DNA from 2 places in the Thauera butanivorans genome. Region 1 is predicted to be linked to the other one. Evidence: riboswitches for the same ligand, from Rfam matches in the RefSeq annotation. Region 1 holds a riboswitch; the other holds the start of a gene.
What was found. Region 1 has a riboswitch for cobalamin ahead of ACNQFN_RS20880 (TonB-dependent receptor domain-containing protein). Riboswitches for the same ligand answer to the same signal wherever they lie in the genome.
Positions count from the first base shown of each region.

Region 2: linked by a shared signal. The riboswitch ahead of cobO (cob(I)yrinic acid a,c-diamide adenosyltransferase) and the one ahead of ACNQFN_RS20880 (TonB-dependent receptor domain-containing protein) in region 1 are both predicted to bind cobalamin.

Region 1 is NZ_CP183038.1:4,320,134-4,327,662, reverse strand. It holds gene ACNQFN_RS20905 (adenosylcobinamide-GDP ribazoletransferase) at 1-608, opposite strand, end outside; gene cobT (nicotinate-nucleotide--dimethylbenzimidazole phosphoribosyltransferase) at 616-1,698, opposite strand; gene ACNQFN_RS20895 (hypothetical protein) at 1,997-2,173, shown strand; gene ACNQFN_RS20890 (Uma2 family endonuclease) at 2,195-2,770, opposite strand; gene cobU (bifunctional adenosylcobinamide kinase/adenosylcobinamide-phosphate guanylyltransferase) at 2,804-3,352, opposite strand; cobalamin riboswitch at 3,444-3,682, shown strand; gene ACNQFN_RS20880 (TonB-dependent receptor domain-containing protein) at 3,818-5,641, shown strand; gene ACNQFN_RS20875 (TonB-dependent receptor domain-containing protein) at 5,655-7,529, shown strand.
Region 2 is NZ_CP183038.1:1,950,355-1,957,883, reverse strand. It holds gene ACNQFN_RS09435 (hypothetical protein) at 1-224, shown strand, start outside; gene ACNQFN_RS09430 (GFA family protein) at 246-653, shown strand; gene ACNQFN_RS09425 (chorismate-binding protein) at 705-2,738, shown strand; gene cobO (cob(I)yrinic acid a,c-diamide adenosyltransferase) at 2,751-3,362, opposite strand; cobalamin riboswitch at 3,517-3,740, opposite strand; gene ACNQFN_RS09415 (methyl-accepting chemotaxis protein) at 3,798-5,594, opposite strand; gene lysS (lysine--tRNA ligase) at 5,951-7,450, shown strand.

The DNA of each region.
Region 1 (7,529 bases):
AGCGGCAGCAGGCCGCAGAGGCCGGCGATGGCGAGCCCGGCCGGCGTCAGGCGCTGCGCCAGCGGCCGGGACTTGCTGCTGTCGTCGTCGCGTGCATAGGGCAGCAGCTGGATCAGGCTGGTTGCCGCCAGGCGCGACAGCGGATGGGCGACCAGCAGCGCGGCGACGATGCCGGCCGGCATGCCTTGTGCGCCGAAGCTGCCGATCGCAGCCAGTTCCACCAGCGCCGCGGCCTTCGCCAGCAGCATCAGCACGATGCCGATGGCGCCGTAGCTGCCGATGTGCGAGTCCTTCATGATCGCCAGCGCCTGGGCCTTGTCCCAGCCGCCGCCGAGGCCGTCGCAGGCGTCGGCGAAGCCGTCCTCGTGCAGCGCGCCGGTGAGCCGGATCGTGAGCGCCATCGACAGCACGACGGCCAGTGCCGGCGGCAGCAGCCACGACAGGGCCAGATAGCCCGCCGCGCCGGCCAGGCCCACCACCCAGCCTACCAGTGCCAGGTAGCGTACCGCGTGGCGCAGGCGCTCGGGCGACCAGGGCACCCAGGCGGGTACCGGCAGGCGGGTGAAGAAACCGAGCGCGGTGAAGAACAGTTCCGCCTGGTGGCGCATCGGCGCGTCAGCGCAGCGCGCTCGGCTCATCCACCGCGTGCTCGCCGCCGGCGGAATCGACGCCGGCCGATTCGAAGCTCGCCATGTGGTTGAGGAAGTTCACCGCCGCCTGCAGCAGCGGCCAGGCCAGTGCTGCGCCGGTGCCTTCACCGAGGCGCAGATCGAGTTCGACCAGCGGCTGGGACATCAGGAAGGACAGCTGCACGCGGTGGCCGGGTTCGAGCGAGTGATGGGCGAACACGCAGTAAGGCAGCAGGTTCGGGTTGAGGGCGTGGGCGACCAGCAGCGCCGAGGTGACGATGAAGCCGTCGATGACGATCAGCATGCGTCGTTCCGCTGCGCCGAGCATGGCGCCGGCCATCATCGCGATCTCGAAGCCACCGTATTCGGACAAGGCCTGCAGCGGCTCGGTCGGCCAGCCGCCGCGGCGCAGGGCCTGCTTCAGCAGTTCGCGCTTGTGCGCCAGGCCGGTGTCGTCGAGTCCGGTGCCGGGGCCGGTCACTGTGTAGAGGTCGGCGCCGTGTTCGGCGCCGATCAGGCAGGTCGTCAGCAATGAGGCGGCGGCGGTGTTGCCGATGCCCATTTCGCCGAAGCCGACACAGTTGCAGCCGTTGTCCGCCAGCGCGTGGGCGATCTCGCGTCCGCGCTGCAGCGCGGCGTCGCGCTGCTCGGCGGTCATGGCAGGCTGTTCGAGGTAGTTCGCCGTGCCGGGCGCGATCTTTGCGTCGATCAGGCCGTCGCGCTTGCCGAAGTCATGGTTGACGCCGGCGTCGACCACGCTGAGGCCCAGCTCCATCTGCCGGCAGAAGACGTTGATCGCGGCGCCGCCGGCGAGGAAGTTCTCGACCATCTGCCAGGTGACGTCCTGCGGATAGGCCGACACGCCCGCCCGCGCCGCGCCGTGGTCGCCGGCGAAGATGACGATCTGGGGCTGGCGCAGTTCGGGTTCGAGCGTCTGCTGGACGAGGCCGATCTGAAGGGCGAGTGCCTCCAGGCGGCCAAGCGCGCCGAGCGGCTTGGTCTTGCGGTCGATCTTCTGCTGCAGCGCGGCGGCGAGTGCCTGGTTCGGGGGAATGATGTGGGTCTGCATGAGGGACTCGCGGGTACTGTCGTTCGGTTGCGGTAGTGGCGGGGCGCAGGTACGAGGCGAAAGGTAGCAGATCGTGATAATTGCGGCACCTCCGGCTTGCCCGGGTGTGGCAGGGTGAGATTCTGAATCGGTATTCATGCGATTTGTTGGTCATTGATGCATCATCGCATCCGGATTTTTCGGCGATGCCTGTTCCTGGCGCATCGTGACTCGAAGCGTGTGCATTGCGGGCGGCGTTCCGCGACGCCGCCGACACCCTGGGGCCGAACGCGCTGGCGCCGCCGTCGGGCACGATGGTGTGTTCACCGACCAGCTGGCGCCGCTGGACAAGAACCACGCCGCAGGCTGTGGGCAGGAGGCCGATGAAGCGCACGGCGACTGCCATGGCGAGGACTGGTGGCGCTATCTCTCCACCCATCCGCCGACGGCGGAACGCATCCGCAGGCTGAGCGAAGCTGGCATCGAGGCCGACTGAGCGCAGGCGCCGGCAGCGGGCTCAGGCTGGGGCAGCAGGCAGATCCTGATACAGCTCGGCCAGCGCCAGCGTGAAGCCGAACGCGGGCAGGGCGAGGCTGGCAGCCTCGCCGCTGGCTTCGGTCAGCAGCCAGTCGCCTTCGGCGGTACGGGAATAGCATTCGACGTGGGCACGGTCCTGCGACAGGAACAGCACCGTCTTGAGTCCGGGGAAGCGGCGGTAGGCGGCGAACTTGCCGCCGCGGTCGTAGGCTTCGGTCGAGGGCGACAGCACCTCGGCGATCAGCACCGGCTCTTCCTTGACCTGGCGGCGCTCGCGGTCGGCGTCCGCGCAGGTGACGAAGACGTCGGGGTAGAACAGGTCGTCCGTTGCTGCCAGACGCAGGCGGACGTCGGACATGAAGACCGTGCAGGATGTGCCGCGCAGGGCATTGCGCAAGGTCATGTAGGTGTTGCCGGAAACAAGATTGTGCACGTCCGACCCGCCGGCCATCATGAAGGCTTCGCCGTCGAAGAATTCCCAGCGCTCGGGCTGATCCGCTTCCCAGGCGAGGAATTCATCCAGCGTCATCGCATGCTTTTCCGCAGGCAGGCCCATGGCAGTCTCCAGCAACATTCGTCAGTTGGCAGTTTAGCCGCCCTTCAGCACCAGCGGCAGCCCGGCGGCGACGAACAGCACGCGCGGGCACAGTGCGGCGACGGCCTGGTTCAGTCGCCCGGCCTCGTCGCGGAACAGGCGGCCGAGCGGGGTTTCCGGCACCAGGCCGAGGCCGACTTCGTTGGCGACCAGGATGACACGGCCGGGCAGGGCCGGCAGCGTGGCGAGCAGGGCGTCGCGCTCGGCGCGAAACAGCGGCAGGGCTTCGGCGTCGGCGCCGGGCGGCAGGCCGTCGGCATCGATCAGCAGGTTGGCGAGCCACAGCGTCAGGCAATCGACCAGCAGGCAGCGCCCGGGCGCGGCTTCGCGGCGCAGGGTTTCGGCGAGCGCGATCGGCGCTTCGACCGTGCGCCAGCCCGCCGGGCGGTCGGCCTGGTGGCGGCGGATGCGTGCCGCCATTTCGTCGTCGAGCGCCTCGGCGGTGGCGATCACGGTGACGGCCAGGCCGGATGCGGCGGCGCGGCGTTCGGCCTCGCGGCTCTTGCCGGAACGGGCGCCGCCCAGGATCAGTTCGCATGTCATGGTGCTGATTGCCTTTTTTGCTGCGGGGGCCTTGTGCTGGTGCAGTGCACGATACTGGCCGGTACGGTATCATCCGCCCCCACTGCCCCGGAAGGGGCGGCGCGTCATCGGTGCCCGCGGGCGATTCTCGCCCGGGGTTGAACGGGAAACAGGTGCACGGCCCATCTCGCCATGAGGCCGCAATGCCTGTGCTGCCCCCGCAACGGTAGGTGTGCGCAAGGTGGACCACGCAGCCACTGGGTTCATGACCTGGGAAGGCGGTCCATCCGTCCGGCCGGCAGGCTGGTACACACACGAGCCCGGAGACCGGCCGTAGCGCGAATTGGCGGATGTGTCGCGGGGTGGCGGCGATGGCATGGCGTGTTCCGTGGCGCCGTTCGTTTCCTTTTTCCTCCCGAGACCGTCCTGTTGCGTATCGCCACGGCGCGCGGGGACGCGGCGCTCTGGCGCAGGGAGACCGAAACGATGAAGATCCGCTTCTGTACCACGGCGATCGCCGTGGCCAGCGCTTTTCCGATGTATCTGCCGTCTGCGCTTGCGCAGGACCGGTTGGGCGAGGCAGTCGTCGTCACTGCCACCCGTCAGCAGCAGCGCGCCGACGAGACCTTGTCCAGCGTCGATGTGATCACGCGCGAGCAGATCGAACGCGGCGGGCACAGCACGCTGACCGAACTGCTGGCGGCGCAGCCCGGCATCCAGGTGAGCAGCAACGGCGGCCCCGGCGCCAATACCGGCATCTTCATCCGCGGCGCCAATTCCGGGCATACGCTGGTGCTCGTCGATGGCATGCGGGTGGGCTCGGCGACGTCCGGCCAGCCTGCGCTGGAGACGATTCCGCCCGAGTTGGTCGAGCGCATCGAGATCCTGCGCGGGCCGGCGAGCGCGCTGTACGGCTCGGACGCCATCGGCGGCGTGATCCAGGTCTTCACGCGCAAGGGCACGGCGGGCTTCCATCCCAGCCTGCGCATGGGTGCCGGTACCGAGCACAGCTACGCACTCGGCGCGACGGTGGCCGGCGGCCGGGACCGCCTGCGCTACAACGTGTCGGCGGGGCGCGAGCGCACCGACGGCTTCAATGCGCGAAAGAACCCTGCCACCGTGGCCGACCGCGATCGCGACGGCTTCCACAACGACTACCTGAGTGCTTCCGCCTCGCTGGGATTCAGGGACGATGACGAGATCGGGCTGACGCTGTTCCATTCCGAAGGGCGCAACTGGTTCGACTCCGACACCGAATACGATGCCCGCGTGAGCAAGGGCCTGGACACCGCCGGCATCCACATGCGCAACAAGCTCGCCGACGGCTGGGTGAGCACGCTGCGCCTGGGCTACAGCAAGGACCGTTCGCACAGCAAATGGAGCACGGCGCCGACGGACCGCTTCGACACCGAACAGACCCAGTTCGCGTGGCAGAACGACGTCTCGCTGGGCGGCGGCCTGTTGCTCGCGGCGGTCGAGCATCTGGAGCAGAGCATCGACACCACCGGCACCTACGAACGCGACACGCGCCGGGTGGATTCGGTGCTGCTGGGCTGGGGCGGGCAGTTCGACAAGCATCATCTGCAGATCAACGCCCGCCATGACGACGATTCGCAGTTCGGCGGCAAGACCACCGGGCTGCTCGCCTACGGCTACCAGTTCCTGCCCGAATGGCGGCTGCGCGGCAGCATCGGCACGGCCTTCAAGGCGCCGACCTTCAACGATCTGTACTTCCCGCTCGCCTGCTTTCCGCCTTTCGGCTGCTTCGGCGGCAACCCGGACCTGAAGCCCGAGGAATCGCTGAACCGCGAAATCGGCCTGGTCTGGGAGCAGGGCGGGCTGCAGATGACGGCCACCTATTACAACAACCGGGTGAAGAACCTGATCCAGTGGGGCAGCACCCCGGACAACGTCGGCCGCGCCAGGCTGGAAGGGCTGGAATGGGGCGTGAGCGCGACCGTGGCCGACTACCGCGTGCGGGCAACGATCGACCTGCTCGATGCCAAGGACGAGGATACGGACGCCCGCCTGGTGCGCCGCGCGCGCCGCGCGGGTTCGCTCGGCATCGACCGCACGGTCGGCAAGTGGAGCTGGGGGGCCGAATGGCGCGGGCAGAGCGAGCGCGAGGACGCCGGCACGCGGCTGGGCGGCTACGGCATCGTCAATGCCTGGGTCCATCACCAGTTGACGCCCGAACTGCGGCTCGAGCTGCGGGCGAACAACGTCTTCGACAAGGACTACGAGCTTGCCCGCAACTTCGCCACCGCCGGTGCCAATGCCTTCGTCACGCTGCGCTATGCGCCGCGCTGAACCGTCGTTCCCCATGCCCGCCGTCCGTTTCTCCATGCTTGCCGCCGCTCTGGCGCTGCCTTGTCCGCTGCTGGCGGCGCCCGCCCCGGGCGGCGGCGCCCTCGAAGCCGTCGTCGTCACCGCCTCCCGCCAGCAGCAGCGCATCGAGGACAGCCTGGCCGCGGTGGAGGTGATCGAACGCGAGGACATCGAGCGCGCCGGGCATTCCTCGCTGATCGAGGTGCTGCGGGCGCTGCCCGGCATCCGGGTCACCGCCAACGGCGGCGCGGGGGCGAATGCGAACGTCTACGTCCGGGGCGCCGAGGCGCGGCACACGCTGCTGCTGATCGATGGCCTGCGGGCCGGCTCGGCCAGTTCGGGGGCGCCGACGCTGGAGAACATTCCGCTCGGTCTGATCGAGCGCATCGAAGTGCTGCGCGGGCCGGCCAGCGCGCTGTACGGCTCGGAGGCCATCGGCGGCGTGATCCAGGTGTTCACCCGCAAGGGCGAGGCGGGCTTCAGGCCGGAGCTTTTCGTCGGCTACGGCTCCGAGCGCACCCGCAAGGCATCGGCCGCGCTGTCGGGCGGGGCCGGGCGGCTGCGCTACAGCCTGAACGTGGGCGCCGAGCACTCCGACGGCTTCAACTCGAAGCGCGACCCGGCCTTCTGGGCGGGCACGCCGCCGCGGACGTCCTACTGGGCCGACGACGACGGCTTCCGCAACACCCATGCCGGCGGCTCGGTCACGCTGGGCTTCCGCGACAGGGACGAGATCGGCCTGGGTTTCACGTACTCGGACAGCCGCAGCCGCTACGATGCCTCGGCGGCGAGCTATTTCGACTCCTGGATGGACAAGACCGCCGGCACGCTGAGCCTGCATCTGCGCAACGAGCTGCGTGCCGGCTGGACCAGCACCCTGCGCCTGGGCCGCAGCATCGACGAGTCGCTGAACCGGGCGAGCGCCGCGGCGCCGAGCCGGCACGACACCGAGCAGGATCAGTTGATGTGGCAGCACGACGTCGATCTGCCGCTGGGCAGGCTGCTGCTGGCCTATGAATACGTCGAAACCCGGCTCGACAGCACCACGGTGTACAACAAGGACAGCCGCCGGGTGAATTCGCTGCTGCTCGGCTGGTCGGCACAGATCGACGCCCACCACCTGCAGCTCAACGCCCGCCACGACGACAACTCCCAGTTCGGCGGCAAGACCACCGGTCTGCTTGCCTACGGCTACGACCTGACGCCTTCGCTGCGCCTGCGCGGCAGCATCGCCACCGCCTTCAACGCGCCGACCTTCAACCAGCTCTACTGGCCGATGGCGTCGTCGCCGACCAGCTACCACGGCAATCCCGATCTGAAGCCGGAGCGGGCGCTGAACCGCGAACTCGGCATCCGCTGGGCCCAGGGGGCGCACAGCGTCGAACTGAACTACTTCGACAACCGGGTCAAGGACCTGATCGCCGGCAACCCGGTGTATGCGTTGCGGGGACAGCAGGTCAACGTCGCCGAGGCGCGGCTCGAGGGCGCGGAACTCGGCTACATGCTGTCGCTGGGCGCATTCACCGTCAGCGCGGGCCTGGACTGGCTGGATGCGAAGGACGAACAGAACGGCAGGCGGCTGCCGCGGCGGGCGCGGCAGTCTGGTTTCCTGCGGCTGGCCCATGCCGCCGGGCCGCTGGACTGGGGCGTGGAATGGAACGGTGCCGGCCGCCGCCACGACGATGCGGCCAACACCGTGGATCTGCACGGCTACGGCCTGCTCGATGCCTATCTGCATTACCGCCTGTCGCCGCAATGGCGCATCGAGGCGAGGGCGAACAATCTCCTCGATGCGGACTACGAACTGGCGCGGGGCTATCGCACGCCGGGTGCCAGCGTGTTCGTCGGGCTGCGTTATGCGCCGCGCTGA
Region 2 (7,529 bases), 2.3 Mb from region 1:
GCCTTGAACAGGTATTGCAGGCACTCGGTACAGCGAAAGCGGATTTCCGCCATCCTGTTCGCTTGCTCGTGATCGATGCCGCCTTGCCCGGCATGCTGGAACTGCGTTTCGACACCGATGCCCAACGATGGCATACGCCCGTGCATGATTTGGGCCAGGTGTCGGTGATCGCCCTTTCCGGCACACAGATGGCTGACAATGGCGAACGAAGTCCGCCCCCATAGCAGAACGTCAAGGAGATTGCCATGAAAGGTTCGTGCCTGTGCGGCTCCATCGAAGTCTCGGCGAGCGACCATGCTGAAGTCGGGCTTTGCCATTGCTCCATGTGCAGGCGCTGGTCGGGCGGCCCGATGTTCGCCGTCCACTGTGGAGCCGAGGTGCAGTTCAGCGGCGGCATGCCTTCCACCTATCGTTCATCCGATTGGGCCGAACGCGGCTTTTGCCCCACATGCGGTACGCACTTGTTCTACCATCTGCTGCCGAGCAACGAATACATCCTTCCAGCTGGGCTTTTCCAGGACGCGCAATTCCGGCTCACCAATGAAATCTTCATCGACGAGAAGCCACCGTTCTACGATTTCAGCAACGAAACGCACAAGCTCACCGGCCAGCAGGTATTCGAGCAGTTCATGCCAGATGACAAAGAAAGCTGAAGCAAACTTTGCAAGGCTCTTCCCGACGCACGGCACGCATGGCCATGCACCGTGTCGTTCCGTCTCATCACGCGCGAGATAGCGCAGGTTGCCGTCCGGCTGCGCATCGATGCGCGCCGCCAGCGCTTCCATGCAGGGCGAGAACAGCGCACCACCGATGCCTGTGAGGCAGGCGCCGAGCAGCATCATCGCCGCCGAATCGGCAGCGGCAAGGCACAGATGGCCCGCGATGCGCACCCGGAGCACACCCAGCGTGCAAAATGCTGGCTTGACTCCCTGACGAGACCCAGCGCCTTCGCCGTGACCAGCCTCATCGATTTCACCGATCCCCGCGACAGCAGCGCGCCGCGCCTGCGCCATGCCTTCGGCCAGCCTCGCACGGTGCTGGCCGCACACAGCCTTGACGAGGTGCGTCCGCTGCTCGATGCGGTCGAGGCCGCCGCCCGCGCAGGCGCCTGGGCGCTGGGTTATCTGCGCTACGAAGCCGCACCCGCGTTCGACGCGGCGATGACCGTGCATGCAGCGGACGGACCGCTGGCCTGGTTCGCCATCCACGACACCCCGCTGCCCTGGAACGGGGAACCGGGGGGCGGTGCAGCAGTGGTCGATTGGCACACCCTGCCCACGCGTGCCGCCTTCGATGCTGCCCATGCCCGCATCCAGCGGGCGATCGCCGACGGTGTGCTCTACCAGGTCAACCACACGGCACAGTTGCGTGGACGGCTGGCGGGCGACGACCGTGGCCTGTTCGCCGCGTTGCAGCGGGCACAGCCGGGCGGGTATGCAACACATCTCGACTGCGGCACCAACGACGGTAACGAGGATCGCGTACAGGTGCTGTCCGTCTCGCCCGAACTGTTCTTCGACTGGCGCGGGAACGAGATCCTGACGCGGCCGATGAAAGGCACGGCCCCGCGCGGTACCACACCCGACGAAGATGCCGCGCTGGCCGCTCGGCTGCGCGCCAGCCCCAAGGAGCGCGCCGAGAACGTCATGATCGTGGACCTGCTGCGCAACGACCTCTCGCGCATCGCCGAGCCGCACAGCGTGCGCGTGCCCGCGCTGTTCCACACCGAAGCCCTGCCCACTGTCTGGCAGATGACTTCCGACGTGGTGGCGCGCACCCGCGCCGGCACGCGGCTCGCCGACGTGTTCGCCGCGCTGTTTCCCTGCGGTTCGGTCACCGGCGCCCCCAAGGTGGAAGCCATGCGCATGATCCGCGCCCTCGAAGGCGGGCCGCGCGGCATTTACTGCGGCGCTGTCGGCGTGGTTCGTCCCTACGTTTCGCCCGACGGCCAGCGCGGCATTGCCGCCACCTTCAACGTACCGATCCGCAGCATCGAACTGAAAGGCAGCAATGCCCGCTGCGGCATCGGCAGCGGCATCGTCTGGGGCGCAAGCGCCAAGGACGAATGGGCCGAATGGGCCGCCAAGCGCGCCTTCGTCGAGCGCGCCAGCGCACCGTTCGACCTGCTGGAAACCCTGGGTCTGCACGGCGGCAAGCTGCGCCACCGCGACGAACACCTCGCCCGCATGCGCGCCGCCGCTGCGCACTTCGGCTACCCCTGGGATGAGTCACGCATCGAGGCCTGCCTCGATGATCTCGTCCGCACGCACGGCCAGGGCGCCTGGCGCGTGCGCCTGCTGCTGAATGCGCAGGGCCTGGCCCGCGCCGAAGCAGCCGCCTTCGCTCCCACGCCGGCGCCGGTACTGCTGGCACTGGCCGACCGCCCCTTTCTCCAGGCGCACAGCGAATTCAGCCGCTACAAGACCACCCGCCGCGCGCACTACGCAGCCTTCGCTCCCACAACGGGCTCGGACGTGTTCGACACCGTACTCTACAACGAAGCCGGCGAAATCACCGAATCCACGTTCGGCAACCTCGCCATGCTGATCGATGGCCGCTGGGTCACGCCGCCCCTCGCCTGCGGCCTGCTGCCCGGCATCGGCCGCGCCGTCGCCCTGCGCGAAGGCCGCGTGGTGGAGGCCGTGGTGCGCGTGCAGGATCTACCGCGCGTGCAGGGCTGGGCCTTCATCAACAGCCTGCGCGACTGGTTGGAGGCACGGCTGGCGCCATCCAACTGACGGCTGGCCAGCTCAGAAGTCGATGCCCGCCTGCGCCTTCACGCCCGCCTTGAAGGCGTGCTTGCGGTCGGCGATCTCGCTGACCGTATCGGCCAGCTCCGCCAGTTCCGGCTTGGCGGCACGGCCGGTGACGATGACGGTCTGGCGCGGCGGGCGGGCGCGGATCGCGGCGATCACCTGATCGGTGTCGAGGTAGTTGTACTTGAGCATGTAGGTCAGCTCGTCGAGCAGCACCAGGTCGAGCGCCGGGTCGGCCAGCATGCGGCTGGCCTGCGCCCAGGCTTCGTCGGCGGCGCGCTTGTCGGCGTCCCAGTTCTGCGTGTTCCAGGTGAAGCCGGTGGCCATGGCGTGGTACTGGACGGCAGTGTCCAGCCCCTGCTTCTGCAGGAAGATGACTTCGCCGGTGGCGTGCGTGCCCTTGATGAACTGCACCACGCCGGCGCGCTGGCCGTGGCCGAGCGCGCGATACAGGGTGCCGAAGGCGGAGGTGGTCTTGCCCTTGCCGTTGCCGGTGATCAGGATGACGATGCCGCGCTCCTCCTGCGCGCGCCCGATGGCGGCATCGACGACTTCCTTCTTGCGCTGCATGCGCGCGTTGTGGCTCTGCTTCTTGTCCTCTTCCATCGGTCCGTCCTCCTTGCCATCGCTGTCGGAACCGGATGGGGAAGAATGACGATGGTGCATGCGCGGCAAAGCCGCAAAGGCGGCGTAGGCGAAGCGCAAGCGGGCTGTCAGGCCCGCGCGACCGATCGGCAGTCCGCCCGCACCCCGGGGCATTCACCTGTCTCGTCGAACGGGTCGGTCTTCTGGCTCGCCTTCATCCGGTTGCCGCCGCCTTCCCGAAGCGCAAGGCTTCAGTGGTCGAAATGGCGGCGCCGTCTGGCTTACAGCAGCGGGGGCTGCGCCGGAATGGCGGGAAAAATGGGCGGCACGCCCCCCCCCCCGCTTCACCGGACTTCCTGTTTCGCTCCGCGCGCGAATGCCCGCGAAAGCTCCCGATCGATGCGGGCCGCACTATACGCCCGCAGCGGTGCCGCGGGCAATGCGCGCGCCGGCGATTCAGTTGCCGAGCAGGCTCTCGACCGGGACACCGATGCGCACATTCCCCCAATGGCGGCTGCCGGCCATGATCGGCATGGCGATGTCGCACAGGATCTCGCCGGTATCGCGGAGGTAAGTCTGCAACAGCAGGGGCTCGGTATTGCGCGCGGCACGCAGTTCGGACGGGCTTTCGAACTTGCGGCAGGTACGGTTGCCCACCAGATCCTGCTCGTAGTTGCCGGTCAGCGGCTGGGAGAATTTGGCGTTGTGCGCCGGCAGGTAGCTGTCTGCATTGACCGCAACGGCGAATACGGCGCCCCGGGTCGAGGCCAGGCTGTCATCGAGCAAGGCCTGGCAGCGGCGGGTGAACTCCTCGCCCCATGCCACACGGAATTTGGGCGGATTGGTGCCGGGGATGGGCTGGTAGCGCCAGTCGAAGATGTCGATGCGGCTGGCGGCCATCTGCTGGAGCTGCTCCTGCACCTCGTCGCGGAAGCGGCGCGTCTGTTCGACGATCCGGTCGAAGGCCCCGCGCCCGGTCTTGAAGCGCGACACCAGTTCCTGCACGCCTTCGGTCGCCTTGGCAAGCTGTTCCGTACCCTGCTCGCTCTCATCCATCTGCCCGGCGACGGTGTGCGACAGGGCATTGATGGCGCTGACCTTCTCATGCACGCTGACGTTGGTGTCCGCCAGCGAGCCCATCGCCGCGGCGATCTGCTCGAGCTGCCTTCCGGTCGTCTCGAACTCGCCCACCATGTAACCGAACTGGGTCGCCGAGCGGTCGACGACTTCGCGCGTCTGCAGCACGTCGGCATTGATCACTTCGTTCTCGTTGCGCGTCTCCGACACCAGTTCGAGCATGCCGTTGATGTTGCCGACGATCTCGGCGGTCGCGTTGTTCACCCGCTCGGCCAGCTTGCGCACCTCGTCGGCGACCACGGCGAAGCCGCGCCCGGCCTCGCCCGCCCGCGCGGCCTCGATTGCCGCATTGAGCGCCAGCAGATTGGTCTGGTCGGCAATCTCGCGGATCAGCACGGCGATCTGCTTCACGCTCTCGGAGCGCTGCGACAGGTCGTCCACGGTGTGGTTGAACGCGGTCACCTTGTCGCTGACGGAATTGATCTTGCCGGCGATGTCCTGCATCTCGTGCAGCGAACCGCGTGCGATGCGCAGATTCTCGGCGGTGGACTCGGCGATCTGCCGTGCGCTCTGCGACACCTGCTCGATGGCGGCGGTGGATGCACTGCTGGCGTCGAACACCGCCGTGGTCATCTGCCCCTGCTCCCGCGCGTGCCTGGCAGCAGCCTCGACGCGCAGCTTGACCTGCACCGCCTCGCGCGCGATGCCGACGCTGGTGGTGCGCACTTCGCCGATGATGTGGCGCATCTTCTCGGCGAAGTGGTTGTAGCTGCTGGCGAGCTCGCGGAACTCGTCATGGGTGATGAGCGGGAGGTCGCGCGAGAAGTCGCCTTCGCCGCGGCCGATCTCCTCGAAGATGCCGATCATGCCGCGGATCGGGCGCACGATCAGGTGGCGCAGGTAGGCGATCTGGCCGAGGATGCAGGCCAGCGACACGGCGCTGATGATGATCATCACCCATTGCCCGACGCCGAGCGCACCCAGGATGCGCGCCGCAAACTCCGGCGCGATGCCGCCTTCGGCCAGCGCGCGGTCGATCTCCGAAGTCTGCCAGGCCTGCACGGCCAGATAGCCCAGGTTGAAGAAGAACAGCAGCAGGAAGCTGCACAGCTTCTTGGTCAGCGTGTTCCAGAAGGTCTTCTCGACAGTCTCGTACAGCTGTCTCAACGTGCTCATTTGGTGTGGTTCCCGAGCTAGAAATCCGTATTCATCAACTGCTTCCGCCCCCTCTATCGGCTCCGGCCGCCTGCACTTGAGAACAGACTTCGGTGCAGAGCGCAGTAGTTTTTGGCGGAATATTCCCTACATCGGGGAGCGAAACAAGGACATAAATCTCGTTTTTGGCAAATAAAGCAGCCGACGACGTGCGAGCGCCGCGTCACTGTCCGCCATTCCGGCCGCTCTTTCGCCGTTCCCCACCCCTTCCGGCCGCAGCCTCGCAATTGCCCTGCCTGCGCCGGCCTGCGACAATCACGCCTTTGTCGCCGGCGCCATGCCGGCGCCCACGCATCCTCATCTCCCGAACCGAAAACATGTCCGATCAGACGAATACCCCGCCGCAGGACGAAAACCACCTGATCGCCGAGCGCCGCGACAAGCTCGCCGCCTGGCGCAGCAGCGGCCGCGCCTTCCCCAACGACTTCTCGCGCGAGAACACCGCCGGCAAGCTCGCCGAGCTATACGGCGACAAGGAAGCCGAGGAACTGGAAGCACTGCCGGTCGAAGTCAAGGTGGCCGGCCGCATCATGCTCAAGCGGGTGATGGGCAAGGCGAGCTTCGTCACCATCCAGGACCTGTCGGGCCGCATCCAGCTCTACGTGCAGCGCGACGGCGTCGGCGAGGACGTCTACGCCCAGTTCAAGACCTGGGACATCGGCGACATCGTCGGCTGCGTCGGCACCGTGTTCAAGACCAAGACCGGCGAGCTGTCGGTCAAGGCCGACGAGATCCGCCTGCTGACCAAGAGCCTGCGCCCGCTGCCGGACAAGTTCCACGGCCTCACCGACGTCGAGCAGAAGTACCGCCAGCGCTACGTCGACCTGATCGTCAGCGAGCAGTCGCGCTTCACCTTCGCCGCGCGCAGCCGCATCGTGCAGTCGATCCGCAACTACATGACCGGCCACGGCTTCCTCGAAGTCGAAACGCCGATGATGCACCCCATTCCCGGCGGCGCCACGGCCAAGCCCTTCGTCACCCACCACAACGCGCTCGACATGGAACTGTTCCTGCGCATCGCGCCCGAGCTCTACCTGAAGCGCCTGGTGGTGGGCGGCTTCGAGAAGGTGTTCGAGGTCAACCGCAACTTCCGCAACGAAGGCCTCAGCCCGCGCCACAACCCCGAATTCACGATGATGGAGTTCTACGAGGCGTACGCGAACTACCGCACGCTGATGGACTTCACCGAAGGCCTGATCCGCCAGGCCGCACGCGAGGCACTGGGCGCCGAGAGCTTCGTCTACCAGGGACGCGAGCTGGACCTGTCCAAGCCCTTCCACCGCCTGACCATCGTCCAGGCCATCCGCAAGTACCACCCGGAATTCACCGAAGCACAGTTGGCCGACGCCGAATGGGTCAGACAGCAGATCGTCGCCTTCGGCGAGAAGGTCAAGCCGGGCGGCCTCGGCAGCCTGCAGTTGCAGCTGTTCGAAGCCTGCGCCGAAAGCCAGTTGTGGGAGCCGACCTTCATCATCGACTACCCGGTCGAAGTCTCGCCGCTGGCCCGCGCCTCGGACAGCGACCCCGAGATCACCGAGCGCTTCGAGCTCTTCATCGTCGGCCGCGAGATCGCCAACGGCTTCTCCGAGCTGAACGACCCCGAAGACCAGGCCGCGCGCTTCCGCGCCCAGGTCGAAGCCAAGGAGGCCGGCGACGAGGAAGCCATGTACTTCGACGCCGACTACATCCGCGCGCTCGAATACGGCCTGCCGCCGACCGGCGGCTGCGGCATCGGCATCGACCGCCTGGTGATGCTGCTGACCGACTCGCCGTCGATCCGCGACGTCATCCTGTTCCCGCAGATGCGGCCCGAGTGATATTCGAGACGGTTCGCTTCGGTTCGGATGAAATCACCAAACCCGCGCAGCCACTGGCTTTGCGGGTTTTTTGTTGTTC